Regions from separate parts of the Aminobacter sp. BA135 genome, predicted to be linked through region 1. Evidence: riboswitches for the same ligand, from Rfam matches in the RefSeq annotation. Region 1 holds a riboswitch; each other region holds the start of a gene.
The links. A riboswitch is a leader RNA that binds a small molecule or an ion and turns the genes downstream of it on or off. The one in region 1 is predicted to bind thiamine pyrophosphate.
Positions count from the first base shown of each region.

Region 2: it holds a riboswitch for thiamine pyrophosphate, as region 1 does, so the genes downstream of both, thiC (phosphomethylpyrimidine synthase ThiC) here and thiC (phosphomethylpyrimidine synthase ThiC) in region 1, are expected to answer to the same signal.
Region 3: it holds a riboswitch for thiamine pyrophosphate, as region 1 does, so the genes downstream of both, thiB (thiamine ABC transporter substrate binding subunit) here and thiC (phosphomethylpyrimidine synthase ThiC) in region 1, are expected to answer to the same signal.

Region 1 covers NZ_CP139572.1:5,482,720-5,493,184, reverse strand. Annotated here, with positions in the region: gene SLT36_RS26660 (hypothetical protein) at 1-170, shown strand, start outside; gene SLT36_RS26655 (hypothetical protein) at 140-514, shown strand; gene hisC (histidinol-phosphate transaminase) at 1,635-2,744, shown strand; gene SLT36_RS26645 (LLM class flavin-dependent oxidoreductase) at 2,871-3,899, shown strand; gene SLT36_RS26640 (hydroxymethylpyrimidine/phosphomethylpyrimidine kinase) at 4,161-4,931, opposite strand; gene SLT36_RS26635 (thiamine phosphate synthase) at 4,922-5,527, opposite strand; gene SLT36_RS26630 (thiazole synthase) at 5,524-6,297, opposite strand; gene thiS (sulfur carrier protein ThiS) at 6,299-6,496, opposite strand; gene thiO (glycine oxidase ThiO) at 6,465-7,466, opposite strand; gene thiC (phosphomethylpyrimidine synthase ThiC) at 7,463-9,298, opposite strand; TPP riboswitch at 9,402-9,518, opposite strand; gene queE (7-carboxy-7-deazaguanine synthase QueE) at 9,800-10,465, opposite strand, start outside.
Region 2 covers NZ_CP139572.1:1,555,144-1,565,608, forward strand. Annotated here, with positions in the region: gene SLT36_RS07630 (hydroxymethylpyrimidine/phosphomethylpyrimidine kinase) at 1-649, opposite strand, end outside; gene SLT36_RS07635 (thiamine phosphate synthase) at 619-1,224, opposite strand; gene SLT36_RS07640 (thiazole synthase) at 1,221-1,994, opposite strand; gene thiS (sulfur carrier protein ThiS) at 1,998-2,195, opposite strand; gene thiO (glycine oxidase ThiO) at 2,179-3,168, opposite strand; gene thiC (phosphomethylpyrimidine synthase ThiC) at 3,165-4,991, opposite strand; TPP riboswitch at 5,101-5,217, opposite strand; gene SLT36_RS07660 (3-methyl-2-oxobutanoate dehydrogenase (2-methylpropanoyl-transferring) subunit alpha) at 5,406-6,641, shown strand; gene SLT36_RS07665 (alpha-ketoacid dehydrogenase subunit beta) at 6,645-7,658, shown strand; gene SLT36_RS07670 (dihydrolipoamide acetyltransferase family protein) at 7,661-8,962, shown strand; gene lpdA (dihydrolipoyl dehydrogenase) at 8,967-10,364, shown strand.
Region 3 covers NZ_CP139572.1:1,267,209-1,277,673, reverse strand. Annotated here, with positions in the region: gene SLT36_RS06215 (hypothetical protein) at 1-1,269, shown strand, start outside; gene SLT36_RS06210 (homocysteine S-methyltransferase family protein) at 1,535-2,473, shown strand; gene SLT36_RS06205 (ABC-F family ATP-binding cassette domain-containing protein) at 2,482-4,296, opposite strand; gene SLT36_RS06200 (thiamine diphosphokinase) at 4,300-4,944, opposite strand; TPP riboswitch at 5,049-5,172, shown strand; gene thiB (thiamine ABC transporter substrate binding subunit) at 5,217-6,221, shown strand; gene thiP (thiamine/thiamine pyrophosphate ABC transporter permease) at 6,468-8,084, shown strand; gene thiQ (thiamine ABC transporter ATP-binding protein) at 8,081-8,803, shown strand; gene SLT36_RS06180 (M48 family metalloprotease) at 9,028-10,465, shown strand, end outside.

The sequences.
Region 1 (10,465 bases):
ACAATCCCAATTTCTCTTTCGTCGGCGGCGTCGTCGTCATCGACATCGAGGCCAACGAGCTAGTTCGGCGGGAAATCTTCCTGGCGGGCTCCGTCGAATGCTTAGCATCTCGACAGCTTTGGCGGCTGGACCTCGTATCATGCCGCTGGGCGAGCCACTGGCCGGCTTAAACGCGACCGAAAAAGCCGAGGTCGCCGACAAGATCGAGATGCTTAGGCCGACAATGTTTCAATTCTACTGGTCGAGCACGACGATCCGTGATGCGTCTTTGCGACCGGATCGATCCTCGAGAAGTGAGCTGCGCAACACTTCCGATCCGAAGCATCTCGCGCGCTGGCGCTCGGAATGGCCCTACCGGCCCGAGATGTGTCTCGCCTGGCAGCCGCCGCCTCAAACCATCGTTGATTTGCAGATCCTTGGCGCGCTGTGCAATTTGGCGGACCATGTATCGATCAATGGAGCGGATCAGCTTGCTTCTAATGGCCGCCGTTTGCTTTTCGGGCGTCGCACCTGATTTCCTTCAAAAAGAGATGCAAGAAGCGTTCGATCCGGCACTGACCCTTAAGCGGGGGGCTGGTTTGAGTCGATGCCGGACCGAACCGTCTCAGGGCAACGCCGGCTTTCTGGTGGCAGATTGCCACCACGTCGCGGCTAAAACGTGGCGATAATGTGATACGGAATCACCGATTCCAACACGCACTTCGAAAATGTGACCTAGACGTTTGGGAAACGGCGCAGCGCAGCTGGTCCGGGACAGGGGGCCATCAGCCGCTCCGCGAGGTGGGCAAAGGTCAAGACCTTGTCGCGATTGTGATGAAATCACGCCGGAGTCGCGGTCGGCCCTCGTAGATGACATCGTCGCAATGGCGGTCGCCACGCCACTGGCGCCAGCTTTGCCAGGAGCTGATTAGACTGATGGCCCGGGCCATCAGCACCGGCACCGCGGGGACGCCGGGTAGACATTCTGCCGTTCGATATCATCTACCGGAGGTATATGAAACTGATGGAATTCTATCATGAGCGCAGAGTTTCCTTTCGCGGATGAAAGAAAGCTCGATTGACTCGCCCGCCCCATTCCGGTCTCGTGAATCAACGTGCGGTTGCGGCCTGCAGAAGTCAGTCGACGGACGCGATTCATGAAAGGAAACCCATGGCCAGGCATCACACCGCTGTGCACTCGACACGTCGCGGCGCCCCGACTTACGCCCAGGGCGTTTTTCGCGCTTGCCTGTGACCGGTCAAAATCCGCGGTGCGAGTATGTCAAATCGCGAGCGTGTCATCGCGGCCGTGGAGAGATGTGGCTCGGTGCAGGCAAAGGCGGCGCCTGCTTGGACTGACGCCGCGCCAGATTGGATACCCGCTGAGGAAATACGGCATCAGATCAAGCGTCCTTGAAAGGCCGACCGAAGCAAATATCAGGGACAAATCAAGCGTTGGAGGTTGGCGGAGCCTTGGCCCGATGACGAGTGGATGCGGACCTGAGCGTCGGGCCAATCCGACCCGGGAGGACAGCCCGCCCGACCTCACGGGGTCAATGTGCTGACAACGGCGGTGTGAACGAACCGTCGGTCGGCCATGTGCTTTAGACCATCGTTCATCCCGGATTCCCTCTGCGACTGAAACGGAGAAAAACATGTCCGATGCAAAACTTCAGAGTGTGCTTTCGTCTCTTTCGCAAGTGGCGAGACAGTTAGATGCTCTGCCATCCGATAGACCAGCGCCGGGTTCAAGTTGGGTAAAACTAAACACGAATGAGAACCCGTTCCCGCTTCCAGCAATCATAATGCAAAGCGCGATTGCAGCTCTCGAACGGCAGTATCTATATCCAGAAGACGATAACATCAGCTTGAGGGAAGCAGCCGCCAATGCCTACAGCGTCTCCATGGATCAGGTGATCGCCGGCAACGGATCGTCTGAATTGCTTGGACTTGTCTACAGAGCTTTCCTTGCCCCGGGGGATAGCGTGGCGATGATGTCGCCAGGGTTTTCGTTCAACCGCAAACTTGCAACGTTGCAGGGTGCTCAATTTGTCGAAATCAAATTTAGCGAAGATCATTCTTTGCCGATGGAGCAATTGCTCTTCGGTCCTGCAAAGGACGCCAAGTTCATTCTGTTAGCCAATCCGAACAATCCGACCGGAACGTTCGTTCCGGTGGCCGATATCGAACGCCTGGTAGCGAAATCGGACCGCTTGATCGTGCTGGATGAGGCCTACGTCGACTTTGCACCCGAGAATGGTCTACGCCTCATCAATCGCTATTCGAACCTTCTGGTCTTAAGGACATTTTCGAAAAGCTATGCTGCCGCCGGCGTTCGCGTCGGTTTCGGTTTCGGTCACCCTGAAATTATCGGCAGGCTACGCAACATCCAGAACGTCTTCAACATGAATGTGATCGGGCAGGCGGTTGGTATCAGCGTCCTTGCGCACCGCGCCGCCTATGCAGACAACCACAGACACATCAGGCATGAACGACGGCGAGTGACGCTCGCGCTCTCGCAACTTGGATTTTCCGTAATCCCTTCCCACGCAAACTTCTTGCTTGCCCGCGTGCCAACGGGACAGGACGGCTCATGGTGGCAATCAGCCTTTGCAAGGCAAAAAATACTTGTTGCCGTCTTTCCCGATAAAGGTTTGGAAAATTACATCCGCGTCAGCATCGGTACAAAAGAGCAAATGGATGCGTTTCTTCGTGCCGCTAGTCGTATTAGTCGAATATTGAATATGTCAAGGCCCCCGCATTAGGTTGCTAAGGCTCTGCTTTAGCATTTCTCAGGCAATAATCCGAGCGATTACACAAGCGAGAAATCTTGAAATTGCTTGGAATACGCAAGCAACCGGACTAGTTGCGTCAAAAATGGAGACAATATCATGAATAAGGCCTTTCCTTCAGGCCTAGCTGTCGGCATCTTCGATCATCTGGACGAGGACGGCCTCGATATCGCCCGACAGTACGAAGATCGCCTGATGTTAGCGGAGGCGTGCGATCACCTTGGGTTCTATGCATATCATCTCGCGGAGCACCATTGTACCCCACATGGGAGAGGTCCATCACCGAATCTGTTCTTGTCGAGCGTAGCCCAGCGAACCCGGCGCCTTCGTGTCGGCCCGTTGGTAATGCTGCTTGCCCTCTATCATCCGCTACGTGCGTTCGAAGAGATCTGTATGCTGGACCAATTGAGCGGTGGCAGGCTCGAACTTGGGATAGGGCGCGGCTCGCTCCCGATCGAATTGGGTTACTTCGGGATTGGCTCGGACGCGGCGCCAAACCACTATGCGGAAGCCAGCGAAATTCTTATCAATGCGCTGAAGGGTGGCACGCTATCCTATCAAGGTCGCCATTTTGAGTTGAACAGCGTTCCGCTGACGCTAAGAACTCATCAGCGTCCACATCCGCCGACTTGGATCGCCACCAATCGACCGGAATCGGCAGTCTGGGCCGCTGCGAATGGCGTGAACATCGCGTGCGTGGGACCTTCCTCTTCCGTTCGAAGAATCACTGATGCCTTCCGCGCCGGTCGAGAGCACACCAGTGAGGCGGACGACCAAGCGCCATTTCTTGGATTGCTCCGAATGGTCGTGATTGGGCGTTCTGAAACAGATGCACGTTCACTCGCTGCACCTGCTTACGAACGGTGGCTCAAGAGCTTTAAATTCCTTTATGATCTCAATGGCATGCCGACTCCACCAAACCTGCCGCTGAGCTTCGATGCAGCAATCGAGAAGGAATTGTGCGTGGTAGGAACGGCAGCTTCTGCGGGACAAGCTCTTCTTGATCAGCTGGAAGCGGCAGGTGCAAACTACCTCCTTTGTCAACCGGCGTTTGGGGATCTGTCGTTAGATGCTTCCCTATATACCGCAACGGCGATTCAATCCGCAATTATGGCTCGAGTTGGCTAACCCCGGTTCGAACGTTCGCCCACCCAACAACGTGCCAAGCGGCATGCGGTCGCTAGCGACGACTAGGTGCGGGTTTCGGATGACCCATCAACCGGTTGGCACAGAGGCATGCGGCTTCCTCCTCAAAGCGGCGTGTTGTTGATAGGCGAAAGCGACCGTGTATGCCGCATTCTCACCCCTCGGATAGGGCCTTCATGTCCTAGGAGTAGACCCACGATCGCCTGCCAGACTTGATCGGAGCGTTGGATACGTTCGGCCCGATCAGCCTCTCGGCCCGATGTCCTTCGATCCGGCAAGCGCATCGAAAACATGTTGCTTGGCTTGGCGCACGCTCGCTTCCAGCGACGCTCCAAGAGCAAGCGAGGCGGCGATTGCGCTGGCCATCATGCAACCCGTTCCGCGCATCCCTCGCGGCAAGCGGGGCGCCTCGAACCGAACTGCAGGTTGGTTCGGCTGCAAAAGCACGTCGACGCAACGGGTTCCTTGTGCATGGCCGCCCTTGACGAGTACGGCGGTCCTCACCGTCCTCGATAGCTCTTCAGCCTGACGACAAGCCCCTTCTTCGTCCGCGGCGGGTGACGAGCCGGTAAACGCAGCCAGCTCGACCAGGTTAGGCGTTACAAGCCGGCAGATCGGCATCAGATCGTGGCGCAGCATATTAATGGCATCGTCCGCCAGCAGATTGCGTCCCGAGGTAGAGGCCAGGACCGGGTCGAGTACCACAGGCACTTGGCGGTTGACCAAAACAGCGCCGACTGCCTCAACAGCCGCCGATGTCCCAATCATGCCTATCTTGACGGCCGCGACAGCGTTGGCAGCGAACGCGGCGCGCATCTGAGCGGCGACAAGCTCCGACGGCACAAGCTTGACGTGCTCGACAGCCGAGTGCGTCTGGACTGTCACGGCGGTGACGGCAAGACAACTGCGCAGCCCGAAGGCGGAAACCGTTTCTATATCGCGGGCGATACCAGCCCCGCCGCTGGAGTCCGATCCGCCAACGACAAGCACATGCGGTTCTCGCCTCAGCGCCATTGGTCCGTCTTTTCGATCCATTCCCGCATGCGCGCTTCCGGGTCGTCGTTCAGCGTGATGTCGGTGACCACCGCCGCGCTGTCGGCATCAGCCGCGAAAACTCCGTCGAGCCTGTCAGGGTTGAGACCGCCAATGGCGACCAATGGGATTGGCGCTATCCGATGCTTCCATTCTCTGATCCGTTCGAGTCCCTGCGGCGCCCATTTCATCGTCTTCAGGATGGTGGGATAGATCGGACCGAGTGCGATGTAGTCGGGCATGGCCGTTATGGCCGTTTCCAATTCTGCATGATTATGAGTGCTGAGCCCGAGCCTCATGCCGGCCGCCCGTATCGCCAAGAGGTCGGCGGTTTGTAGATCCTCCTGACCGAGATGAACGAAGTCGCAGCCTTCCTCGATGGCCAGTCGCCAGTAATCATTGATGATGAGCTGGCACCCGTATCGCGCGCACAAGGCCTTCGCTGTGCGGATCTCAGCGCGCAATCCGGCTTCGCCCATGGTCTTGATGCGAAGCTGCACCAGCTTGACGCCGAGCGGCACCAGCCGATCGATCCAGGCTGCACTTTCGACGATCAGATAGAAGGGATCGAGCTTCATGAGAAAACCGCCCTGCCGATCGTCGGTGTCGAGGGCACGGCGACGTCACGCGGTTCAAGCATTCCCGAACTGAAAGCCTCACGACCGGCCTCGACCGCCTTGCCGAACGCACGCGCCATGCCGACCGGATCGGCCGCCTTGGCGACCGCCGTGTTCAGGAGCACGGCGTCGAAACCGAGCTCCATGACCGTTGCGGCGTGTGACGGTCGCCCGAGCCCCGCATCCACAATCAGCGGGACATCGGGGAAATGTCCGCGCATCGAGCGCAGCGCCGTAATGTTGACCGGGCCGAGGGCCGAACCGATCGGTGCGCACCACGGCATCAAGACCTTGCAGCCCCCCTCCAGCAGCCGCTCGGCGACGACAAGGTCATCGGTGGTATAGGGGAATACATCAAAACCGTCCTCGCACAGGATGCGGGCGGCTTCGACCAGGCCGAACACGTCCGGTTGCAGCGTGTCGTGGTTGCCGATCACTTCGAGCTTGATCCAGCTCGTGCCGAAGACGTCGCGCGCCATTTTCGCAGTGGTCACCGCTTCCTTGACGGAATGACAGCCAGCAGTGTTGGGCAGGATTCTGACGCCCAGCGAGCGGATCAACGACCAGAATTTCTCGCCGGCCCGACCGCCTGCCATCTCACGGCGCAGCGAGACGGTCACCACCGACGTGCCCGATGCCTTGACCGCATCGGCAAGGATGGCCGGCGAAGGATATTGCGCGGTGCCGAGAAGCAGGCGGGAAGGAAGCGTCGTCCCGAGAAGCTCGAACATGCTAGCCTCCCTGCATCGGCGAAAGGATTTCGATCCGATCGCCGTCGCTCAACCGGAATTCCGCCCGGTTGGCTTTGTGCACGAGGTCGCTGTTGACGGCGGTCGCCAGCCAATCGCCCTCATAGTCGAGCGCGGCAAGCAGCTCGGCCAGGGTGTTGGCGGCAACCTCATGCGCTTCGCCGTTGACCAACAGTTTCATGAGCAAGCTCCTTGGTTCTGTCTTGATTGAAAACCAGCTCGGCAGCCTGGCGCGCCATGGCGGGGGCGAGGAGAAAACCGTGGCGATAGAGCCCATTGATCGCGACGGTGTCTCCGCTCGTTTCGACGCGCGGCAGGTTGTCGGGAAAGGCCGGACGAACGCCGACACCGGTTTCAACGATCTCGGCCTCGTCAAAGGCCGGATGGAGGGCATAGGCCGCGACCACAAGCTCCATCATTGAACGCGCTGTGACCGGTCCTGTGGACTGGCTCTCGATCATCGTCGCGCCAACCATGAAACGGTGGTCGGTGCGCGGCACCACGTAAAGTGGAAAGCGCGGATGAAGCAGCCGGACTGGGCGCGACAGCGAGACATCAGGCGTACGCAGGATCAGCATTTCGCCCCGAACGCCACGCAGCCTTGCATCGACGGCGGACATTCCCGTGCAGTCGAGCTGACGATCGAAACCGGAAATCTGCCGGGCATCGGCTCCAAAGCGGAATTCGACGCCCATCGCCGCCAGCCTGTCATGCAGTGCCGCCATCGCCTGGCGTGGGTCGAGATGGGCTTCGTCGGGGAAGAACAGCGCACGGCGGAAGCGACCGGCGAGGTCCGGCTCGAGCTGTGCGATTTCGTTTTCATCGACAGGCCTGTACCCCGACGTGCGGTTGGCAAACCGGTCGAGCTCGCCCGCATCGCGCGGCGCGGCCACGACCAGTGTTCCGGCCCGCGTCACCTGCCCGGGCGTTGCCGTATCCCACCAGTCGGCGGCGTCGCGTCCGAGATCGAGCACCGGCTGCTCGGCGCTTTCACGCTCGCACCATGGCGCCAGCATGCCGCCGGCGAACCACGACGCATTGCCACCGAGGCCATGCCGGGTCTCGACGACGGTCACCGCCGCGCCGCGAGCGGCGAGTTCGAAGGCTGCGGTGAGACCGGCGACGCCGGCCCCTTGGACCAGCACCCTCATGATGGCTCATGCGCCTCCGACATCAGCGGTGCGCCGGCCTCGTCCGCCGGCACATAGAGATCGCCGCCCTCGCGATATTTCGCCGCCATCGCCGCCATGCCCTCCTTCTGCGCCTCGGCGCGGATGTCGTGGGAGATGCGCATGGAGCAGAATTTCGGCCCGCACATCGAGCAGAAATGCGCCACCTTGTGCGCCTCCCTGGGCAAGGTCTGGTCGTGAAAGGATCGCGCTGTTTCGGGGTCGAGTGACAGGTTGAACTGGTCCTCCCAGCGGAACTCGAAGCGCGCCCGCGACAGCGCATCGTCGCGGGTTTTCGCGGCCGGATGGCCTTTGGCGAGGTCGGCGGCGTGAGCAGCGATCTTGTAGGTGATCACGCCAATCTTGACATCGTTGCGATCGGGAAGGCCGAGATGTTCCTTCGGCGTCACATAGCAAAGCATGGCGGTGCCGAACCAGCCGATCATTGCGGCGCCGATACCTGAGGTGATGTGGTCGTAGCCTGGCGCGATATCGGTCGTCAGCGGCCCAAGCGTGTAAAAAGGTGCCTCGCCGCAGACAGCGAGCTGCTTGTCCATGTTCTCCTTGATCTTGTGCATCGGCACGTGGCCAGGCCCCTCGATCATCACCTGGCAATCCTTGGCCCAGGCGATCTGCGTCAGCTCGCCAAGCGTTTCCAGCTCGGCGAATTGCGCCGCGTCGTTGGCGTCGGCGATCGAGCCGGGACGAAGACCGTCGCCAAGCGAGAAGGACACGTCATAGGCGCGGCAGATGTCGCAGATCTCCGCGAAGTGCTCGTAGAGAAAGCTTTCCCGGTGATGATGGAGGCACCACTTGGCCATGATCGAGCCGCCGCGCGAGACGATGCCCGTGACCCGGTCGACGGTCAGCGGGATGTAGTGCAGCCGCACGCCGGCATGGATGGTGAAATAGTCGACACCCTGTTCGGCTTGCTCGATCAGCGTGTCACGGTAGACCTCCCAGGTAAGGTCCTCGGCAATGCCGTTGACCTTTTCGAGCGCCTGATAGAGCGGCACCGTGCCGATCGGCACCGGCGCATTGCGTACGATCCATTCGCGGATGTTGTGGATGTTGCGGCCGGTCGACAGGTCCATCACCGTGTCGGCGCCCCAGCGGATCGCCCAGACCATCTTTTCGACCTCTTCGGCCATCGAGGAGGTGACGGCGGAATTGCCTATATTGGCGTTGATCTTCACCAGGAAATTGCGGCCGATGATCATCGGCTCGCTTTCGGGATGATTGATGTTGGCGGGAATGATCGCCCGCCCGCGCGCCACTTCGTCGCGCACGAATTCGGGTGTGACGAAATCCGGGATCGCCGCGCCGAAAGCTTCGCCGTCGCGCTGCAGCTTGCCGCGCAGGATCTCTCGGCCGAGGTTCTCGCGGATGGCGACGAACTCCATTTCAGGCGTGATGATACCGGCGCGCGCATAGGCAAGCTGGGTCACCGCCTTGCCCTGCTTCGCCCTGAGCGGCCGGTTACGAATGGGAAATTCCGGTGTCAGGCGCTCGCCAGTCGCAAATCCGTTGTCCTCCGGCCGCACGTGGCGGCCACCATGGGCCTCGACATCGCCGCGCGCCATGATCCAGTCGTGGCGAAGTCGGGCAAGGCCCTTTTCGATGCTGGTTTCGACAGTCGGGTCCGTATAGGCGCCGGACGGATCGTAGACGGTGACCGGCGGCTCGCCGGCTGTCGGATGGACGGAGATTTCGCGCATCGGCACTTTGATGTGCGGATGGAGGACGCCAGACTTGTGGATCTTTCGCGAGGCGGGCAGTGGTCCCGTCGACACGGCGGGGGTGAGGGCATCCATCTTGAGGCTCCTTTGCTCATGCATTGGAGACCCAGTTCTGTGCCGGAAGGATGAAAAGACGCTTCTGCCGACCTGCCGAAACAGGATCTCGGGCGTAAACCCCCGCAAAGCGCTTGCACCGTCCCTACGCCAGTATGAACTGGATCAGGTTCAACGGGTCACTGCGCCGCGAAAGCCAGCAGTATCTCAGCCCCTTGCCGGGACTCCCCTGGTGAATGCGCCGAATTGAACGGGCCGGCGCTATTTTGTCAAGCGCATTCGTCCCGCAGCGGTGATCGGCGACCAAACAAACCCAGCGGAAAAGCATGGTAGTATCGAGAGCAAGTCACGCTCCAGAGGAGCGGTGAAGCGCCCCCAATAAGGCGAGCCCTCATGCTGATTTCGGTGCCTTTTCCAGCACGGTGTTTTCGGGGCTTTCCGGAACAACACTGCTGCCGCCCAGTTGGCTGAGATTGCTATAGATGTCTGTCTTGCTCGTCGTCGGCAATCCTTCCCCTTCGGCTAGACGCCCCGTTTGTTTCCCCAGAGCAGAACATGAAGCTGCGGCAGTACACGCGCCTCGAACCACCTGTCACGGGTCACCTTTTCAACCAGCCATTCCATGCGGCTCATCACACCGGCCATGTCGATGAACGCGTCTTCGTTGCCGGGACGCGGCGGCGTGTGATTGCCGGGCTGCAGATAGACGGGTAATTGCGGGTAGCGCGCCGCGGCGTCTTTGGCATAGGCATAGTCATCATCGTCGAAGACGACGAGCTTGAGCGCCATCTGCGGCTTATCCTGCGCCGCCTCTAAGCAGGCGTCGAACGCGGCCCAATCTGTCGTCATTTCACTTGAGGGCGGCTTGGGGCTGAGCACCAGCACGTCGAGATCCGCGAACCATTGCTTAGACACCGAACCTTGGGTTTCCAATGCAAAACGGTAGCCCTCGCTATGCCCGCGGTCGATCAAATGGCCAAGCGGCTGGATGGCCGGATTGCCGCCCGACAGCGATACCATGACGGGCTGACCGCCGGAAAGTGCAATGACCTTTTGCCAAACCGCGTCGGGAGACATCATCTCCCAATCATGGCGGAAGCGACGGTCCACCGCATGCAGGCTGTCGCACCAGGAACAGCGATAATCGCACCCGCCGGTTCTTACGAACACCGTCGGCAAGCCGATCAG
Region 2 (10,465 bases), 1.8 Mb from region 1:
GCATGGCGACCGCGATGCGTGACGCCTCGAAGCGGATCGGCTCGCGTCCCGGCAGGAACAAAAGGTCCGTCGCTGTCGCTCCCGTTGCGTGACCGCCCTTGACGAGGATCGCGGGCGCGCCGGTGTCGAACAGCTTTGCGGCCTGACTGGCGATGTCGCCTTCGCTCGCGGCGAGCGGTCGGCCGGTCAGCAGTGCCAGCTCGGGCAGGTTGGGCGTCACCAACGTGCAAAGCGGCACAAGCTTGCGCTTGAGCGCGTCGATGGCGTTCCCTGCGAGCAGCTTACGTCCCGAGGTCGAGGCGAGCACCGGGTCGAGCACCATGGGGACCGGCAGGCTGCTTGCCAGCACCGAGGCGACGGTGTCGATCGTCGCCGCCGTTCCCAGCATGCCGATCTTGACCGCTGCAATTGGGTTGGCGGCAAAGGCCGCGCGCATCTGCTGGGCAACGAGGTCGGGCGGCATCTGCTCGATGCGCTCGACGCGGGCATGGGTCTGCACCGTGACTGCGGTGACGGCGACGCTGCTACGCAGGCCGAAAGCCGATACCGTTTCGACGTCGCGGACGATGCCGGCGCCGCCGCTCGAATCCGAGCCGGCGACAATGAGCACATGCGAGGTCATCGCCACTGGGCCGTCGCTGCCAGCCATTCGCGCGTCCGCGCTTCGGGATCAGCGTTGAGCGTGATGTCGGTGACGACGGCAGCTACGTCGGCGCCGTGCGCGAAGACGCCTGCTATGCGGTCGACATTGAGTCCGCCGATGGCGACCAGCGGTGTCGCGCCCACGCGCCGTTTCCAGAGGGCGATGTGGTCGAGCCCTTGCGGCGCCCATTTCATCGCCTTGAGGATGGTCGGATAGACGGGACCAAGCGCGACATAATCGGGCGCGGCGGCAAGTGCTGTGTCGAGTTCTGCGTCGTCATGGGTGCTGAGGCCGAGCTTCATGCCGGCGTGGCGGATCGCTTTGACATCCGCTTCTGCGAGGTCTTCCTGGCCGAGATGAACGAAGTCGCAGCCCTCGTCGATGGCGCGGCGCCAGTGGTCGTTGACGACGAGCTGGCAGCGGTGGCGTTCGCAGACGGCCTTCGCCGTGCGGATTTCGCGGCGCAGGCCGGCTTCGTCCATGTCCTTGATGCGCAGTTGCACCAGCTTGACGCCCAGCGGCACCAGCCGCTCGATCCACGCTGCGGAATCGACGATCAGGTAAAACGGGTCGAGCTTCATGAGAATGCTGCCATGCCGATGACGGGGGTTGAGGGAACGGCCATGTCGCGCGCTTCGAGCGGGCCGGCGAGGAATGCCTGGCGACCGGCCTCGACTGCCCTGCCGAAAGCCGCGGCCATGGCGACTGGATCACCTGCCTTGGCAACTGCCGTGTTGAGCAGCACGGCGTCGTAGCCGAGCTCCATGACGGTGGCCGCATGTGACGGGCGGCCGATGCCGGCATCGACAATGAGCGGCACATCGGGGAAATGACCGCGCAGGCTGCGCAGGGCATCGAGGTTCTGCGGCCCGCGCGCGGACCCGATCGGCGCACACCAGGGCATCAGCAGCTTGCAGCCGACATCGAGCAAGCGCCCGGCGACGACCAGATCGTCGGTCGTGTAGGGGAAGACGTCGAAGCCTTCGGCAGCCAGGATCTTGGCCGCCTCGACCAGGCCGAACACGTCGGGCTGTAGCGTGTCGTGGTTGCCGATGACCTCAAGTTTGATCCAATTGGTGCCGAACACCTCGCGGGCCATGCGCGCCGTCGTCACCGCCTCCTTGACCGAATGGCAGCCGGCGGTGTTGGGCAATACCCGGACGCCGAGCGACTGGACCAGCGACCAGAATTTTCCACCTGTCTTGCCGCCGGAAGTCTCGCGGCGCAGCGAGACAGTGACGATATCGGCGCCCGACGCTTTGATTGCGTCCGCCATGATCGCGGGCGAGGGGTAAAGTGCGGTGCCGAGGAGCAGGCGGGACGAAACCTGTTGTCCGTAGAGTTCGAGCACGGGTCAGCCTCCCTTCATCGGCGCAAGAATCTCAATGCGGTCGCCGTCGGCCAGGGCGCAGTCGTCGCGCTCCCTTGCCGGGACCACCTCGCCGTTCAGCGCGGTGGCCAGCCAACTGCCCTCGTAGTCGAGCTCAGTCAGCAGCGCCGCCAGCGTGCCGGCCGCGACCTCGTGGCTTTCGCCGTTAACGGTGAGCTTCATGGGCGAGCTCCCTTTTCGTCTTGTGGCCCAGGATCATGTCGGTGGCCTGCCGCGCCATCTCAGGCGCGAGCAGGAAGCCGTGGCGGTAGAGGCCGTTGATGCGGATCGTGTTGCCGTCGCGCTCGACACGCGGCAAATTGTCGGCAAAGGCTGGCCGCACACCGACACCGGTCTCGATGAGTTCAGCTTCGCCGAAAGCCGGATGCAGCGCATAGGCGGCGTTGAGCAGTTCCATCACTGAACGCGCGGTAGTCGGCCCGGTCACGTCGCTTTCGAGCATCGTCGCGCCGACCATGAACAGGTTGCCGGAGCGCGGCACGACATAGACGGGCACGCGCGGATGCAAGAGCCGCACCGGGCGTGCCAGCGAGATGTCAGACGTCCTGAGGATCAGCATCTCACCGCGCACGCCGCGCAGGCCCGGCCTCGGGTCTGCCAGGCCTGTGCAGTCGGCCTCGATGTCAGGCTCGCCGGGTGCCTGCACGGCGCCGTAGCCGAACTCGAAGCGCACGCCCAATTGCACCAGCTTTTGCTGCAGCCCGAGCATCGCCTTGCGCGGATCGAGATGCGCCTCCTCGGTGAAGAACAGTGCGCGTCCGAAACGTCCTTCGAGGTCGGGCTCGAGTGCTGCGATCGTATCGGCGTCAACCTTGCGAAAGCCGGACGTTCGGCGGCCGAAGCGGTCGAGTTCGGCCACGTCCCGAGCCGGCGCCACGACCAGCGTGCCGTTGCGCATGACATGCTCGGGCAGGGCGGCGGACCACCAGTCGGCGGTACCGCGTCCGAGCGAAAGCACCGTTTCTTCGGCGCTCTCGCGTTCGCACCACGGCGCCAGCATGCCGCCGGCCTGCCATGAGGCATTGCCGGCGATCTGCCTTCTGATGTCGACCACGGTCACGCTTGCGCCGCGTGTCGCCAGCTCATGCGCGAGCGTCAACCCGGCGACGCCCGCGCCACGGATCAGCACCTTCATGGCTGGCCTGCCGTCTCCGCGGGTTCGGCGCTTTCCACCGGCATGTAGAGGTCGCCGCCGTCGCGGTACTTCGCCGCCATCGCTGCCAGCCCTTCCTTCTGCGCCTCGGCGCGGATGTCGTGGGAGATCCGCATCGAGCAGAATTTGGGGCCGCACATGGAGCAGAAATGCGCCACCTTGTGTGCTTCCTTGGGCAAGGTCTGGTCGTGGTAGGAACGCGCCGTCTCCGGGTCGAGCGACAGGTTGAACTGGTCCTCCCAGCGGAACTCGAAGCGTGCCCGCGACAGCGCGTCGTCCCTGACCTTGGCGGCCGGATGACCTTTGGCGAGGTCGGCGGCGTGTGCTGCGATCTTGTAGGTGATGACGCCCACCTTGACGTCGTCGCGGTCGGGCAGGCCAAGATGCTCCTTGGGCGTGACGTAGCAGAGCATGGCCGTGCCGAACCAGCCGATCATTGCAGCGCCGATGCCAGAGGTGATGTGGTCGTAGCCGGGCGCGATGTCGGTGGTCAAAGGCCCAAGCGTGTAGAAGGGCGCTTCGCCGCAGACCTCTAGCTGCTTGTCCATGTTTTCCTTGATCTTGTGCATCGGCACGTGGCCGGGGCCCTCGATCATCACCTGGCAGTCCTTGGCCCAGGCGATCTTGGTAAGTTCGCCCAGCGTCTCCAGTTCGGCGAACTGGGCGGCATCGTTGGCGTCTGCAATCGAACCTGGGCGCAGGCCGTCGCCGAGCGAAAAGGCGACGTCATAGGTTCGGCAGATGTCGCAGATCTCCTCGAAATGCTCGTAGAGGAAGCTCTCCTTGTGGTGATGCAGGCACCATTTGGCCATGATCGAGCCGCCGCGCGAGACGATGCCGGTGACGCGGTCAACGGTCAGGTGGATGTAGGCGAGCCGCACGCCGGCATGGATGGTGAAATAGTCGACGCCCTGCTCGGCCTGCTCGATGAGCGTGTCGCGGAACACCTCCCAGGTCAGGTCCTCGGCGATGCCGCCGACCTTCTCCAGCGCCTGGTAGAGCGGCACCGTGCCGATCGGCACCGGCGCGTTGCGGATGATCCAGTCACGGATGTTGTGGATGTTGCGGCCGGTGGACAGGTCCATCACCGTGTCGCCGCCCCAGCGCGTCGCCCACACCATCTTCTCGACCTCCTCGGCCATCGACGAGGTGACGGCGGAATTGCCGATATTGGCGTTGATCTTGACCAGGAAATTGCGGCCGATGATCATCGGCTCGCTCTCCGGGTGGTTGATGTTGGAGGGGATGATGGCGCGGCCGCGGGCGACCTCGTCGCGGACGAATTCCGGGGTGACGAAATCGGGAATGACGGCGCCGAAGCTCTCGCCGTCGCGTTGAAGCTTGGCCCGGATCTGCTCGCGGCCGAGGTTCTCGCGGATGGCGACGAATTCCATTTCGGGCGTGACGATGCCGGCGCGGGCATAAGCGAGCTGGGTGACGGCGCGGCCGCCGGTGGCGCGCAGCGGGGCGTTGCGAACCGGGAATTCCGGCGTCAGCCTTTCGCCCGAGACGAAGCCATTGTCCTCAGCCTTGACCGCGCGGCCTTCATAACGCTCGACGTCGCCGCGGGCGATGATCCAGTCTTCGCGCAGCCGCGGCAGGCCGCGCTCTATGTCTGTTGTCACCGACGTGTCGGTGTAGGGGCCTGACGAATCATAGACGGTGACCGGCGGCTCGCCGGCGCTCGGATGAACCGAGATCTCGCGCATCGGCACATGGATGTCGGGATGGAGCTTGCCTGGCTTGTAGACCTTCCGCGACGCGGGAAGTTCGCCAACAGTGACGGATGGGGTGTGGGCATTCATGAGTGAGCCTCCTTGTTGGAGACCCAGTCCATGCGATGAGAAGGAGGAGAGGTTTTGCCTGGGGACTTCGGGCAAGAATGAGCCCGAATGCCTGAGCCGGATATCCGGCCTGCTGCGCCTCGCACCGTCCCTACGCCAGTATGAACTGGATCAGGTTCAACGGGTCACTGCGCTGCGCGAGCCAGCAGAATCTCAGCCCCTTGTCGGGACCCCCCTGGTGAGCCCTAAGCATGGAGGCGGAACCGGCGTCGTGTCAACGGCCTTTCGCCGAGGCCGAGAGAATGCCAAAGTCGGGGGCATCGAGACCCATTGCGGTTTCGAAGACGATCGGATAATAGGTCAGCGTTACTGACATAAATTGTCTGCCGCGCAGGGAGGACCAATTGGCCTGCGCACGCGACAGGAGGAGCATCCGTGACGGACAATCCCGCGCCGCTGAAGTTCCATGTGCCCGAGCCGGAAGTGCGCCCGGGCGGCACCCCCGACTTCTCCAATGTGCCGATCCCCAAGGCGGGTTCGGTCGACAGGCCGCCGGTCGACGTCGATCCCAGGACGATCCGCGACCTGGCTTATTCGATCATCCGCGTGCTCAATCGCGAAGGCGATGCCGTAGGTCCATGGGCCGGTACGCTGACCGACGAGGAGCAGCTCGAAGGGCTGCGCCACATGATGACGCTGCGCTCCTTCGACGCGCGCATGCAGATGGCGCAACGCCAGGGCAAGACCTCGTTCTACATGCAGCATATGGGCGAAGAGGCGGTCAGCTGTGCCTTCCGCAAGGCGCTCATTCAGGGCGACATGAACTTCCCGACCTACCGCCAGGCCGGCCTGCTGATCGCCGGCGGCTATCCGATGGTCGACATGATGAACCAGATCTATTCCAACGAAATGGATCCGCTGAAAGGCCGCCAGCTGCCGATCATGTATTCGGCCAAGGATCACGGTTTCTTCTCGATTTCCGGCAACCTGACCACCCAGTATATCCAGGCGGTGGGATGGGCAATGGCATCCGCCATCAAGGGTGACACCAAGATCGCTGTCGGCTGGGTCGGTGACGGCGCCACCGCCGAGAGCGACTTCCACGCCGCACTTGTCTTCGCCTCGACCTACAAGGCGCCCGTCGTCCTCAACATCGTCAACAACCAGTGGGCGATCTCGACCTTCCAGGGCATCGCCCGCGGCGGCTCCGGCACGTTTGCGGCGCGTGGGCTTGGGTTTGGCATCGCTGCCCTGCGTGTCGACGGCAACGACTATCTCGCCGTCCACGCGGTGGCGAAATGGGCGACCGAGCGGGCTAGGCTCAATCTCGGGCCGACGCTGGTCGAATATGTCACCTACCGTGTCGGCGCACATTCCACTTCAGACGATCCATCCGCTTACCGGCCCAAGACCGAGTCCGATGCCTGGCCGCTGGGTGACCCGGTGATCCGGCTGAAGAACCACCTGATCAAGCGCGGCCTGTGGTCGGACGAGCGCCACAAGCAGACCGAGGCGGAAATCCTCGAGGCGGTGATCACGGCGCAGAAGGAAGCCGAGAGCCACGGCACGCTGCATGCCGGCGGCAAGCCGTCGACGCGCGACATGTTCGAGGGCGTCTATGCCGAGATGCCGCCGCATCTCCGTCGCCAGCGCCAGAAGGCGGGAGTGTAGCCGATGCCGCGCATGACAATGATCGAGGCCATCCGCAGCGCCATGGATGTCGCCATGGGCCGCGATGACAACGTCGTCGTTTTCGGCGAGGACGTCGGCTATTTCGGTGGCGTCTTCCGCTGCACCCAGGGTCTTCAGCAGAAATACGGTCGGGAGCGCTGTTTCGACGCGCCGATCAGCGAACTTGGCATCGTCGGCGCCGCCGTCGGCATGGCTGCCTATGGCCTCAAGCCATGTATCGAAATCCAGTTCGCCGACTACGTCTATCCAGCATATGACCAGATCGTTTCGGAAGCGGCACGGTTGCGATACCGCTCCAATGGCGAGTTCACCTGTCCGATCGTCATCCGTATGCCGACAGGCGGCGGCATCTTCGGCGGCCAGACCCACAGCCAGAGCCCTGAAGCGCTGTTCACCCATGTTTCCGGTCTCAAGGTGGTCGTGCCATCCAATCCGCTCGACGCCAAGGGCCTGCTGATCGCCTCGATCGAAGACCCGGATCCGGTGATCTTTCTGGAGCCGAAACGATTGTACAACGGCCCCTTCGATGGCCGTCACGACCGTCCCGTCACGGCATGGTCGAAGCATGAGTTGGGCGAGGTGCCCGATGGGCACTACACCACCCCGCTCGGCAAGGCAGAGATCCGCCGGCCGGGTTCCGCCGTCACCGTTCTCGCTTATGGCACCATGGTCTATGTCGCCCAGGCGGCGGCCGAGGAGACAGGTATCGATGCCGAAGTCATCGACCTCCGGACGCTTTTGCCGCTCGATCTCGAGACCATCGTCGCCTCGGTCAAGAAAACCCGCCGCTGCGTGGTGGTGCATGAGGCGACGCTAACCTCCGGCTTCGGCGCCGAGCTCGTGTCGCTGGTGCAGGAAAACTGCTTCTACCATCTCGAAGCACCCGTCGCCCGCGTCACCGGTTGGGACACGCCCTATCCGCATGCCCAGGAATGGGACTACTTCCCCGGACCCAAGCGTGTCGGCGAAGCTTTGATCGAAACGATGGAGGCCTGAGCATGGGCGAACATGTCATCAAGCTTCCCGATGTCGGCGAAGGCGTGGCCGAGGCTGAGCTTGTCGAATGGCACGTCAAGATCGGCGACCTCGTGCGCGAGGACGCGGTGCTTGCCGCCGTCATGACCGATAAGGCGACGGTCGAGATCCCGTCGCCGGTCGACGGCGAAATTGTCTGGCTCGGCGCCGAGATCGGCGACACGGTTCCGGTCGGCTCGCCGATTGTCAGGATAAAGGTCGCCGGTGATGCGCCGTCGACCGCAGAGCCGGCCGCCGAATCCAAGCCGGAGGCCAAGGCGCCAGAAGCTGCCAAAGCCTCTTCTGAGCCGGCTAAGAAAGAAGAAGAAAAAACGCCGACCACCCCGAAGCCTGCCGCTGCCACAGCAGCCCTCAAGCCTGTGCCGCGTGCCACGACCGGCCTGCCGCGTCCGGAAGGCGAGCGTCCGCTAGCCTCTCCTGCCGTCAGGCTACGTGCCAGGGAGGCAGGCATCGACCTGCGCCAGGTGCCGGGTACCGGTCCCGCCGGTCGCGTCACCCACGAGGATCTCGATGCGTTCGCCGCCCGTGGTGCTGCCGTCGTCGTCGCCGGCCTTCAGGAAAAGACCGGCGTCGAGGAAATCAAGGTCATCGGCCTGCGCCGCCGCATCGCCGAAAAGATGGCGCTGGCCAAGTCGCGCATCGCGCACATCACTTATGTCGAGGAGGTCGACGTCACCGCACTCGAGGAGCTGCGCGCCAAGCTCAACGCCTCGAAGAAACCTGACCGCGCCAAGCTGACCATCCTGCCGTTCCTGATGCGGGCGCTGGTCAAGGCGGTGGCGGAGCAGCCGCAGCTCAATGCGATCTATGACGACGATGCCGGCATCATCCATCGCCATGCCGGCGTGCATATCGGCATGGCGGCGCAGACCCCCGGCGGCCTTATGGTGCCAGTCGTCAAGCACGCCGAGGCGCGCGACCTCTGGGATTGTGCCGCTGAGGTCAACCGCCTCGCCGACGCCGCCAAGGCGGGCACGGCAACGCGCGAGGAGCTGACCGGCTCGACCATCACCATCACTTCCTTGGGTGCGATGGGCGGCGTCGCCACCACGCCCGTCATCAACCACCCGGAAGTGGCGATCGTCGGCGTCAACAAGATCATGATCCGGCCGATGTGGGACGGCACCCAGTTCGTGCCGCGCAAGATGATGAACCTGTCCTCCAGCTTCGACCATCGCGTCATCGACGGCTGGGACGCAGCGGTCTTCGTCCAGCGCCTCAAGGCGCTGCTCGAAGCGCCGGCAATGATCTTCGTGGAGGGCTGAGGCTGTGAAGGAAATCTCCTGCAAGCTTCTCGTCATCGGCGCCGGCCCCGGCGGCTATATCTGCGCCATCCGCGCCGGCCAGCTCGGCATCGACACCGTCATCGTCGAAGCCGTCAAGCCCGGCGGCACCTGCCTCAATGTCGGCTGCATCCCCTCCAAGGCGATGATCCATGCCGCCGACGAATATCTCAAGGTCTCGGAGATGGCGTCGGGCACAAGCCCGCTCGGCATCAGCCTGTCAGCGCCGGCACTCGATCTCGCCAGGACCGTTGCCTGGAAAGATCGCATCGTCGGCCGCCTGACGACAGGCGTTGCCGGCCTGCTCAAGAAGGCCCGGGTCAAGTCGGTGCAGGGCTGGGCGCGCTTCCGCGACGGCAAGACCGTCGAGGTCGACACCGAAACCGGCCTGCAGGTGATCCGCGCCGAAACCATTGTTATTGCCACCGGTTCCGTGCCGGTCGAATTGCCGTTCCTGCCCTTCGGCGGTGCGGTGATCTCGTCGACCGGGGCGCTGGCACTCAAGCAGGTGCCGCAAGCGCTCGCCGTCGTCGGCGGCGGTTACATCGGCCTTGAGCTCGGCACTGCCTTTGCCAAGCTCGGTTCGAAAGTCACAGTCGTCGAAGCCTTGCCGCGCATCCTGCCGCAATATGATGCCGAGCTGACCCGGCCCGTCGCCAAGAGGCTTGAAGCGCTCGGCGTCAAGGTGCTGACAGGCGCCAAGGCCAAGGGGCTTTCAGCCAAGGGCGATGCGCTGCTGGTCGAGGCCGCCGACGGCAGCGAGCAGAAGATTGCGGCCGACAAGGTGCTGGTGACTGTCGGGCGCAAGCCGCTGGTCGAAGGCTGGGGCCTCGAAGAGATCGACCTCGACCGCGACGGCCGCTTCATCCGCATCGACGAGCAGTGCCGCACCTCGATGCGCGGCATCTACGCCATCGGCGATGTCACCGGCGAGCCGATGCTGGCGCACCGCGCCATGGCCCAGGGCGAAATGGTCGCCGAGATCGTTGCCGGCCACAAGCGCAGTTGGGACAAGCGTTCGATCCCCGCCGTCTGCTTCACCGATCCGGAGGTCGTCACCGCAGGTCTCTCGCCCGACGAGGCCAAGGCACTGGGCATGGAGATCAAGACCGCGCAGTTCCCGTTCTCGGCCAATGGCCGGGCAATGACGCTCATGGGCGAGGACGGTTTCGTGCGTATCGTTGCCCGCGCGGACAACCATCTGGTGCTCGGCATCCAGGCGGTCGGCACCGGCGTCTCAGAGCTTTCCGCGGCCTTCAGCCTGGCGATCGAGATGGGCGCGCGGCTGGAGGATATCGCTGGCACCATCCATGCCCACCCGACTCAGGGCGAGGCGTTCCTGGAGGCAGCACTGCGCACGCTGGGCCATGCGCTGCACATCTGATGCCCAATCTTGATATCGGGGACGCGGCCTTGCGCCGCGTCCCTTCCGGCCTTGCCCAATCAGCCAAGCTGGGCTAACAAGCCCACGCACTGGACGACCAG
Region 3 (10,465 bases), 1.6 Mb from region 1:
CTGGAAAACGTCTTCACCTCGATCGCCCGCAATAAGGATCAGCCGGCCTATACCAGGGCGGCACCTGCACCGGAGCCACGCAGCCCGGTGACCCCGGTCGCGCCACCGCCTGCCGCAGCCCCCATTCCGGCCTACACGCCGCAGCAGCGCGAGCCCCTGCCCGACTTCTCGGCAAGCGACGATGACGAAGCGCAGGACGGCGAAGGCGACAACAGCTTTGGCGACGCCGCAGCCAACAATGGCGATCCATTCGCCAACACGCGGCAGAAGCCGCGCAAGCGCATCAGCGGCGGCCTGATCGCAGCGGCACTTGCCGTGGTGGTGGTCGGCGCCGGCGGCTATGCGCTGTGGTCCAACCGCGATGCCTTTGTCGGCAGTGGCAGCGACACGGCGGCGGAAACGCCCCCGCCAACGAATGAGGCAGCCACTCCTCCGCCCGCCAATGGCGGCCAGGCAGCACAAGCACCGGCAAGCGGCGAGCCCGGCAAGTTCACCCAGCGCATGACCGCGGATGGCAAGGAGGTCGATCCTGGTCCGGCCAGCGGGAGCAACACCGTCGGCGAAGGCACCTCGGTTGCGGCACTGACCCAGCCGGCTCCGGCAACGCCACCGGCGACGCCCGAGACCGCGCCGGCAACCCCTGCCACGCCCGCTACACCCGCCGAGGGAACATCGGCGACGACAACGCCTGCGGCAGGCGAAAACGCACCCGTGGCCGTCGGCCAGAAGGCGATCTTCTACGAAGAGCGCACCAGCGTCGCCCAAGGTTCGGCTGAGCCGGGTTCCGTCGTCTGGACGGTGGTACAGGAATCGCCCGGCGGCGAACTGCCGCCCGAGCCTGCCATCCGCGCCGAAGCGACAATCCCCGGCAAGGACATCCAGTTGCGCATGACGATCCGCCGCAACGCCGACAAGACGCTGCCGGCGAGCCATATCCTGGAAATGATCTTCCTGACGCCTCAGGGCTTTGACGGCGGCGGCATCGAGAACATCCTGCGCGTGGCGATGAAGAGCTCGGAACAGGACGCCGGCAATTCGCTGCTCGGCATTCCGGCAAAGATCGCCGACGGCTTCTTCCTCGTTGCGCTCAATGACACCAAGGCCGAGGTCGACGCCAATCTGAACCTCCTGCGTCGCCAGAGCTGGATCGACGTGCCGGTCGTCTACAAGTCGGGCCGCCGCGCGCTGTTCACGCTCGAAAAGGGCATCCCGGGCGACAAGGTGTTCGAAGACGCGATGAAGGCCTGGCAGGCCAAGGAAGCCGGCTGATCTGAAGCTTTCGCTGGCGCGGATGATCATCCTCCGCGTCAGTAGCCCTGGAACGGCGCGCCTGCAGGGCAACCATGACCGCCGCTTGCACGACGACCGAGACGTACCTTTCGGTCCCCGCGCGTCGTCTCACGCCAGAGATTCCAGCCGGCGGCTTAAAGTGGAAACACCTGAAGTAAGATGTTAGGTTGAAGAACGCCTTCGGCCGCGTCCAGGCTGACGGATATGACCCAGCCGACGGAAAGCCGAACGCCTTCGGTACATCATGTGCGCTGCGACGACAGATCTTCCGCATCTCGGCGCTTCCGTCGCACTCACCGACGGCGGCCTCAAGACAACGTTGGTCTTCCTGGACGGGATGGACCTGCCGTGTTTCGCGGCGTTTCCGCTGTTGCTCGATGCGGCCGGCCGCGACAGGCTCGACGGCTATTTCAGGCGCTATCTCGATATCGCCGAACAACACGACGTGAGTTTCGTGCTGGACACGCCGACATGGCGCGCCAATCCCGACTGGGGTGAGAAGCTCGGTTACTCCCGTACGGCACTTTCGGACATTAATCGTCGCGCCGTCGCCCAGGCGAAGGCGCTGCGAGCGCCCTATCTCGCCCGCGGCATGACGGTGCTGGTCAATGGCGTGGTCGGGCCGCGTGGCGATGGCTACCGCCCCGACATGAAGATGACGCCTGTCGAGGCCTCAGACTATCATCGCGACCAGGTCGTCGCATTCCGCGACGCCGGCGCCGACATGGTCAGCGCCGTGACCATGAACTATCCGGAGGAAGCTGTCGGCATAAGCTGTGCCGCCATGGGCGAGGGCCTGCCATCGGTGATCTCTTTCACGGTCGAGACCGACGGGCGATTGCCGTCGGGAGAGAGCCTGGCGGAAGCGATCGAGATCGTCGATGACGAGACGGACGGCGCGCCCGCCTACTTCATGATCAACTGCGCCCATCCCAGCCATTTCCAGAGCGTGCTGGCGGACGCCGGCAGCTGGGTCCAACGCATTGGCGGCGTGCGGGCAAACGCATCGACAAAAAGCCACGCCGAACTCGATGCCGCAACAGAGCTCGACCCCGGCGATCCTGACGATCTCGCCCGCCGCTATCGCGTCATGCGGGACGGCTTCGGTCACATCAAGGTTCTTGGCGGCTGCTGCGGCACCGACCATCGCCATATCGCGGCGATCTGCGAAGCCTGCCTTTAGGCCCCTGGCTAGCCTTCCAGTTCCTCGCGCAGCATCTCCAGCTCCAGCCACTCCTCTTCGAGAGCGGTCAGCGTCGCGCGCTCCTTGTCGAGCGCGGCTATGGTCTTCTGGAAGCCGTGCGGGTCGCGCTCGTAGAAGGCCGGATCGGCGATCTGGTTTTCCAGCCGCGAGATCGAAGCGGTCACCGCCTCCATCTTCTTGGGTAGGCTTTCGAGCGCGAACTTCTGCTTGAACGACAGCTTTTTCGACGCGGCCTTGGGCGCTTCGGCCTCACTGCGGCCAGCTGAGGCCTGACCACTGGCCGCCTTGCGCGACTTGCGGTCGTCGAGCTTGGTGCCTCCGCGCTGGGCCAGCATGTCGGCGTAGCCGCCGGCATACTCGATCCAGCGGCCCTCGCCGTCGGGCGCGATGATGCTGGTGACGGTGCGGTCAAGGAAATCGCGGTCGTGGCTGACCAGGATGACGGTGCCGGCGAAACCGGCGACCAGTTCCTGAAGCAGTTCCAGCGTCTCCATGTCGAGATCGTTGGTCGGTTCGTCGAGCACCAGAAGATTTGCCGGACGCGCCAGCACGCGCGCCAGGATCAGCCGGGCACGTTCGCCGCCGGAGAGTTCGCGCACCGGCGTCCGCGCCTGCTCGGGCTTGAACAGGAAGTCCTTCATGTAGGAGACGACGTGGCGCTGCTCGCCATTGATGACGAGGTTTTCGCCACGGCCATCGGTCAGGTAGCTCGACAGCGTCTCGTTCGGATCGACCGCCTCGCGCTTCTGGTCGAGGGTGGCGATCTCCAGATTGACGCCAAGCCGCACGCTGCCGGCATCGGGCTCCATCTCGCCAGTCAGCATCTTGAGCAAGGTCGTCTTGCCGGCGCCATTGGGGCCGACGAGACCGACGCGATCACCGCGCTGGATGCGGGTCGAGAAACCCTTGACGACTGAAAGCTCGCCAAAGCTCTTTTCGATGTTCTTGGCCTCGATGATAAGCTTGCCGGATTCTGCCGCCTCGCTCGCAACCATGGTTGCCGCGCCCTCGGCGCCGCGATGGCTGCGGAACGTCTGGCGCATCGTCTGCAGCTCGCCGAGACGGCGCATGTTGCGCTTGCGCCGCGCCGTCACGCCATAGCGCAGCCAATGCTCCTCGCGCACGATCTGACGGCCTAACTTGTGCTGCTCGCGCTCCTCTTCCTCCAGGATCTGGTCCCGCCATTCCTCGAAATGGGCAAAGCCGCGGTCGAGCCGGCGCGTCTGGCCGCGATCGAGCCAGACGGTGTTGCGGCTGACGCGCTCGAGGAAACGGCGGTCGTGCGAGATCAGGATCAGCGCCGAGGAGGTGCGGATCAGTTCCTCTTCCAGCCATTCGATGACCGACAGGTCGAGATGGTTGGTCGGCTCGTCGAGCAGCAGGATGTCGGGCTCGGGCGCCATGACGCGGGCAAGTGCTGCGCGGCGCGCCTCGCCGCCCGACAGGTCGGCCGGAGACTCCTCGCCGGTCAGGCCGAGATGGTCGAGCAGATAGGTGGCGCGATGCGGATCGTCAGCAGGTCCGAGCCCGGCTTCGACATAGGCGCGGACAGAGGCGAAGCCGTCCATGTCAGGCATCTGCGGCAAGTAGCGGATGGTTGCCGTCGGCTGGCGGAACACCACGCCGTCCTGCGGCTCGATCATGCCCGCCGCGATCTTGAGCAGCGTCGACTTGCCCGAGCCGTTGCGGCCGACAAGCGCGATCTTGTCGCCGGCAGCGGCCGTCAGTGCGGCGCCGTCGAGCAGCGGTGTGCCGCCAAAGGTCAGACGGATGCCGTCGAGATTGAGAAGCGGAGGCGCCATGTTTCAGAAATCCGAAGCAGGAAAGGGATGAGCGAGGAGCAGGGCACGGCCGCTGCCGAGCGAAATCCGCAACGGACCCCGCACTTCATTGGAAAGGGTCAGCGACGAGCCGAACGGCACGTCGACATTGTCGAGCGGCCACTTGGCGCCCTGTTCGGACAGCCCGGTCAGCTCGGAGAAGGCGAGCACCGAAAACAGCATGCCGTCTTCATAGTCGAAGCCGGCGCTGCCGGGCAGGAGCGGCAAAGCCTCCTGGCGCCCGCTGCTCAGCAGCACCTCGATGCCGGCTTCGGCAAGCCTGAGCGCCAGGGCGAAATGAAGGAAGGCGTGGTCGGCGCGGGCGCCGCCGAAGGCGCCGACAAGCACCAGCGAGGTCGCGCCGAGCCGAAGCGCGGCATCGATGGCCAGTTCACCGTCGGTCCTGTCCTTTTCGGCCGGAAAGGTCGCCCGCGGCAGGTCGGCAAAACGCGGGTCGAGATCTGATGGCACGGAATCGAAGTCACCGAGCCACAGTTCCGGCATCAGCCCGAGCGTGGCGGCATGGCGGATACCGGCATCTGCCGCAATCACCCTGCTGCCCGCCACCTGGCGGTCGAGGCGCGGGGTGCGGAAAAGCTCGCCGCCGAGAAGTATGGTGAACCGGGTCATGGCATGCGCATTACCAGCCCGGCAGCCGAAACGGAAGGCCGCGACGTGGTCGGTGGCCGGCAAACTACCGCTTGCGTGGCCTGATGCGCGGGCCTATTTGTTGAACCGCTCTAACGGGGTGCCGGTCGCGCAATTGCGTGCCGGCTGAGAGGCATAGGGAACCGTCCCGGCCAACCCGCTGAACCTGATCCGGTTTGTACCGGCGGAGGGATTAGATGCTTCGGACGCCCGGCGCTTCAAATTCCCTTTCAACACCAATGAAGGAGGCGCCGATGCGCTCGTTGATCCTGTCCATGACTTCCGCCCTGGCGCTGGCCACGGTTGCTTTCCCTGCCGCTGCCGAAGGCAAGCTTACCGTCTACACCTATGAAAGCTTCACCTCCGAGTGGGGCCCCGGCCCGCAGGTCAAGAAGGCCTTCGAAGCCGACTGCGCCTGCACTGTCGACTTCGTCTCGGTCGCCGATGGCGTAGCACTGCTCAACCGCGTCAAGCTCGAAGGTGCATCGACCAAGGCCGACATCGTGCTTGGCCTCGACACCAACCTGACAGCCGAAGCCAAGGCCACCGGCCTGTTTGCGCCGCATGGTGCCGCCGGCGCCGACGTCAAGGTTCCGGGTGACTGGAAGGACGACACCTTCGTTCCTTACGACTACGGCTACTTCGCCGTCGTCTATGACACCGAGACGCTGAAGAACCCGCCGAAAAGCCTGAAGGAACTTGTCGAGGGCAATCCGGAAGAAAAGATCGCGATCCAGGATCCGCGCACCTCGACGCCGGGCCTCGGCCTGCTGCTCTGGGTCAAGTCGGTCTATGGCGACAAGGCGCCGGAAGCCTGGGCCAAGCTCAAGGGCCGCGTGCTGACCGTCACCCCGGGCTGGAGTGAGGCCTATGGCCTGTTCACCAAGGGCGAGGCGCCGATGGTGCTGTCCTACACCACCTCGCCAGCCTACCACATGGTCGCCGAGAACACCGAGCGTTACCAGGCGGCATCCTTCGAAGAAGGCCACTACCTGCAGATCGAAGTCGCCGGCATCACCACGACCGGCGCCAAGAACCCGCTGGCCGAAAAGTTCATGGCCTTCATGACCAGCCCAGGCTTCCAGGACGCCGTACCCGAAACCAACTGGATGTTGCCCGCCGGCAAGACCGACAAGCCGCTCAACCCAGCCTTCGACAAGCTGGTGAAGCCGACCAAGACGCTGATCTTCAGCGCCGACGAGGTGGCTGCCAACCGCAAGGCCTGGGTCGACGAGTGGCTCGGCGTGATGAGCAAGTAGGCTCTGTCGACCTGCCATGGTTGCGCTTGAACACCCCCCTCTGGCCTGCCAGCCATCTCCCCCGCAAGGAGGGAGATTGGCTGTGGCATGGCCTGCGCCAACCTGCATGGTTGCAGAGGACAAGCGGGCGTTGAAGCTGCCGATCTCCCCCCTTGCGGGGGAGATGGCCGGCAGGCCAGAGGGGGGTGGGACGGAGCGCGACCTTCCTCGAGCTGGCAACCCAAAGCCTGCAAAATCTGATCCGTCATGTCCATAAGCCGCACCGACCCCCGCATCACCTCAGGCATCATCGCGCTGGCGGCCATCGGCATCCTGATCGGCGGCGCATTTGCCGGTCTTGGCATCGAGGCCGCACGCAATCCACAAGGTGCTGCCGACGCCTTCGATTCCTACCTCTTCCGCATTGCCCGTTTCACCCTGTGGCAGGCGCTGCTGTCGACCTTGCTGTCGGTTGTGCCGGCGATCTTCGTTGCCCGAGCGCTCGCACGGCATCCCGCCTTTCCCGGCCGCGCCCTGATCCTGCGCCTGTTTGCCATTCCCCTCGCCTTGCCGGCGATCGTCGCAGCCCTTGGCATCCTGTCGCTCTACGGCCGCGCCGGCTATTTCGCTGAACCGCTTGCGGCGCTGACCGGCGGCACTTGGCCCGGCATCTATGGCCTGTCCGGCATTCTCGTTGCCCATGTCTTCTTCAACCTGCCGCTGGCGACGCGGCTGATTCTGGAGGCGCTGCAGACGGTGCCGGCGGACCAGTGGCGGCTGGCGAGCCAGCTCGGCATGGGCGCCCGGTCGAGCTTCCGCATGATCGAATGGCCGGCAATCCGAGCAGCCTTGCCCGGCATTGCGGGCCTCGTTTTCATGCTGTGCATCACCTCCTTCACCATCGTGCTGACGCTCGGCGGCGGCCCGGCCGCAACAACGCTTGAGGTTGCGATCTATCAGGCGTTGCGCTTCGACTTCGACCCCGCGCGCGCAGTAGCCCTGACCCTGCTGCAGATCGCGCTCACGGCAGTTGTGGTTCTGGCGCTGATGCGGCTCGGCGCCAACACGACCGGCGACGCCAACCTGCCGGTGGCCCAGCGCAACTACATCAAGGCAAAGACCGGCGAGACGGCGTTCAACGCCGCCATCATCGTCGCGGCACTCGTCTTCGTCGGCGGCCCCATGCTGGCGACGATCGCCTCAGGGCTGGAGGCCGATCTCGGCCGCCTCGCCGGCGAAGCATCGGTGCAACGGGCGACACTGACCAGCATCGTGCTTGCCACGCTGTCGGCGACACTCGCGGCCATGCTTGCCCTGTCCCTCGTCATGGCGCGTCGGGCACTGGCCGGCCGAAGGACAGGCGGCGAAAAGACATTGCTCGAACGCTTCACCGACACCGGCGCCGGCTTCGTGCTGGTGGTGCCGCCGATCGTCATCGGCGCCGGCTGGTTCGTGCTGGTGCGGCAGTCGGTCGACGTGTTTGCGCTGGCGCCATTCATGGTCGTCACCGTCAACGCCGTTATGGCCATGCCATTTGCCGTCCGCGCCGTCCGCCCTGCCTATGACGCGGCCAGCGAACGTCACGAAAGGCTGTGCGCCCAGCTCGGCATCTCAGGCTGGAACAGGCTGCGGTTGATCGACTGGCCAGTGCTCAAGCGCCCGCTTGCAACGGCATTCGCCTTTGCCATGGCGCTGTCGCTCGGCGATCTCGGTGTCATCGCGCTGTTCGGCAGCGACGCGGTGCAGACCTTGCCCTACCTTTTGCTCGCCCGCATGGGCAGCTACCGCACCGATGACGCGGCGGGACTTGCGTTGATGCTCGGTCTGTTGTGCCTGGCGTTGACGATGCTCGCCGACCGCCTCGGCAGGGAGACTGCGAAATGACCTCGACCAGTGCCGCGGTACGCCTCGACCATGTGGTGTTCAGCTATAGCGACACCATGGTGCGCTTCGACGTGACCTTTGCACCGGGCGAGATTACCGCGATCATGGGACCGAGCGGCGCCGGCAAGTCGACATTGCTCAACCTCGTCGCTGGCTTTGAGATACCGCGCGAAGGCCGCGTGTTGATCGGCGACGTCGACGTGACGATCGCACCGCCATCCGAGCGGCCGGTGTCGATGGTTTTCCAGGAAAACAACCTCTTTGCCCATCTCGACGTCGTGAAGAATGTCGGGCTCGGTCGCTCGCCTGCGCTGCGCCTGGACACTGCCGACAGGCGGGACGTGGCAACCGCACTGACACGCGTCGGCCTCGCCGGCATGGAGAAGCGCCTGCCCCGCGAACTGTCGGGCGGCGAACGCCAGCGCGTGGCGCTGGCGCGCGTCCTTGTCCGCGACCGGCCGATTCTCCTGCTGGATGAACCCTTTGCCTCGCTTGGACCAGCATTGCGCGAGGATATGCTGGATCTCGTGGCGAGCCTTCATGCAGAACGCGGCATGACCGTGCTTTTCGTGACACACCAGCCCGAAGATGCCCGAAAACTGGCTAAAAACATGGTTTTCGTCGAGGCTGGCACTGTCGCGGCGGCTGGAAAGACTGCGGATTTCTTCACCAATGCTGGACCTGAAGCGTTCAGACACTATATCGGCGGTGAACGGTGATGACGCGATCACGCCGGGTTGCCCGGAAGCGGACATAATTTACAGCCAAATCGCCACATTGGCGGTATCGGCCTTATTGTGTCGGCGAGTCGTCTGTGGCTACGTCCATCTGGTCGGGCCCGCTTCTGCTTTGCCTGCCGCCTAAAGACTTCGAAAGGACGCGAGCTCTGCCCACCTGCCGCGACATGTTGATCGAGACGAGAACGCCCCGCTATGCGCGCCTGATGGTTGCCGTCGCGCTGTCGGCGCTTGTCTCGGGTTGCCAGATACTCAACCCCTCCGATGTCCGCGAGTCAGGCTTCCAGCCGTCCAACAATCCTGTCACCGTCGACAACGTCACCCGCAACGACAAGCTCGCCGAGATCGCCAAGGCGCAGCATCCGCGCATTCTGGCGACCTATGGCGGCGAGTATTCGGACCCCAAGCTGGAGCGCATGGTCGCCAAGGTTGTCGGCAGCTTGACCACCGTGTCGAGCAACCCGAACCAGACCTACCGCATCACCATCCTGAATTCGCCCAACGTCAATGCCTTTGCGCTGCCCGGCGGCTATCTCTACGTGACGCGCGGCCTGCTCGCGCTGGCCAATGATTCGGCCGAGTTGGCCGCCGTCATCTCGCACGAGATGGGCCACGTCACTGCCAACCACGGCATCCAGCGTCAGCAGAAGGAAGCCGAGGAAGTGTTGGCGACCAAGGTCGTCACCGACGTGCTCGGCGAAAGCCCGACCGCCAAGGCAGCGCTGATCCGCGGCAAGCTCCGGCTCGCCCAGTTCTCGCGCAATCAGGAGCTGGAAGCCGACGGCATCGGCATCAAGATGAGCGGCCAGGCCGGCTACGATCCGTTTGCCGCAGGACGCTTCCTTCAGTCGATGGCCGCCTACTCCGACCTGCGCGCGGTCAGCGGCGCCACCGACGCCAGCCTCGACTTCCTGGCCAGCCACCCCAACGCGCCGCAGCGCATCGACCTTGCCCAGCGCCACGCCCGCCAGTTCGGCGCGCCCGGCATCGGCCGCCGCGATCGCGATTCCTTCCTCGCCGGCATCGACGGCCTGCTGTTCGGCGACACGCCTGATGAAGGTTATGTGCGCGGCACCACCTTCATGCACCCCAAGCTCGGCATCTCGTTTGCCGTGCCGCAAGGCTTTGTCATCGACAACACGGCAGCCGCCGTCACAGCGACCGGACCTGACAATACGGCTATCCGCTTCGATGGCGTGGCGATCGACGCCAAGCTGCCACTGACCGACTACGTCAAGAGCGGCTGGGTCGCAGGCCTCGACCCGTCGAGCGTACGCGCCGATACGATCAACGGCAACGAGGCGGCCTTCGCCCGCGCCAGCGCCGAAGGCTGGCAGTTCGATATCGTCGTGATCCGCAATGGCGCGCAGGTCTATCGCCTGCTGACGGCCGCTCCGACGGCCAGCACCGCACTAGACCAGATCGCCCGTTCGGTCAGCTCCAGCTTCCGGGTCATGACGGCAGCGGAGAAGGCTGGTCTGAAGCCGTTGCGCATCCGCGTCGTCACCGTCCAGCCCGGCCAGAACATGGGCTCGCTCGCCGCCAGCATGGTCGGCGTCGACCGCAAGCTCGACCTGTTCAGGGTTCTGAATGCGTTGGCACCCGGCGCCTCGGTTTCCGCCGGCGACAAGGTCAAGATCGTCA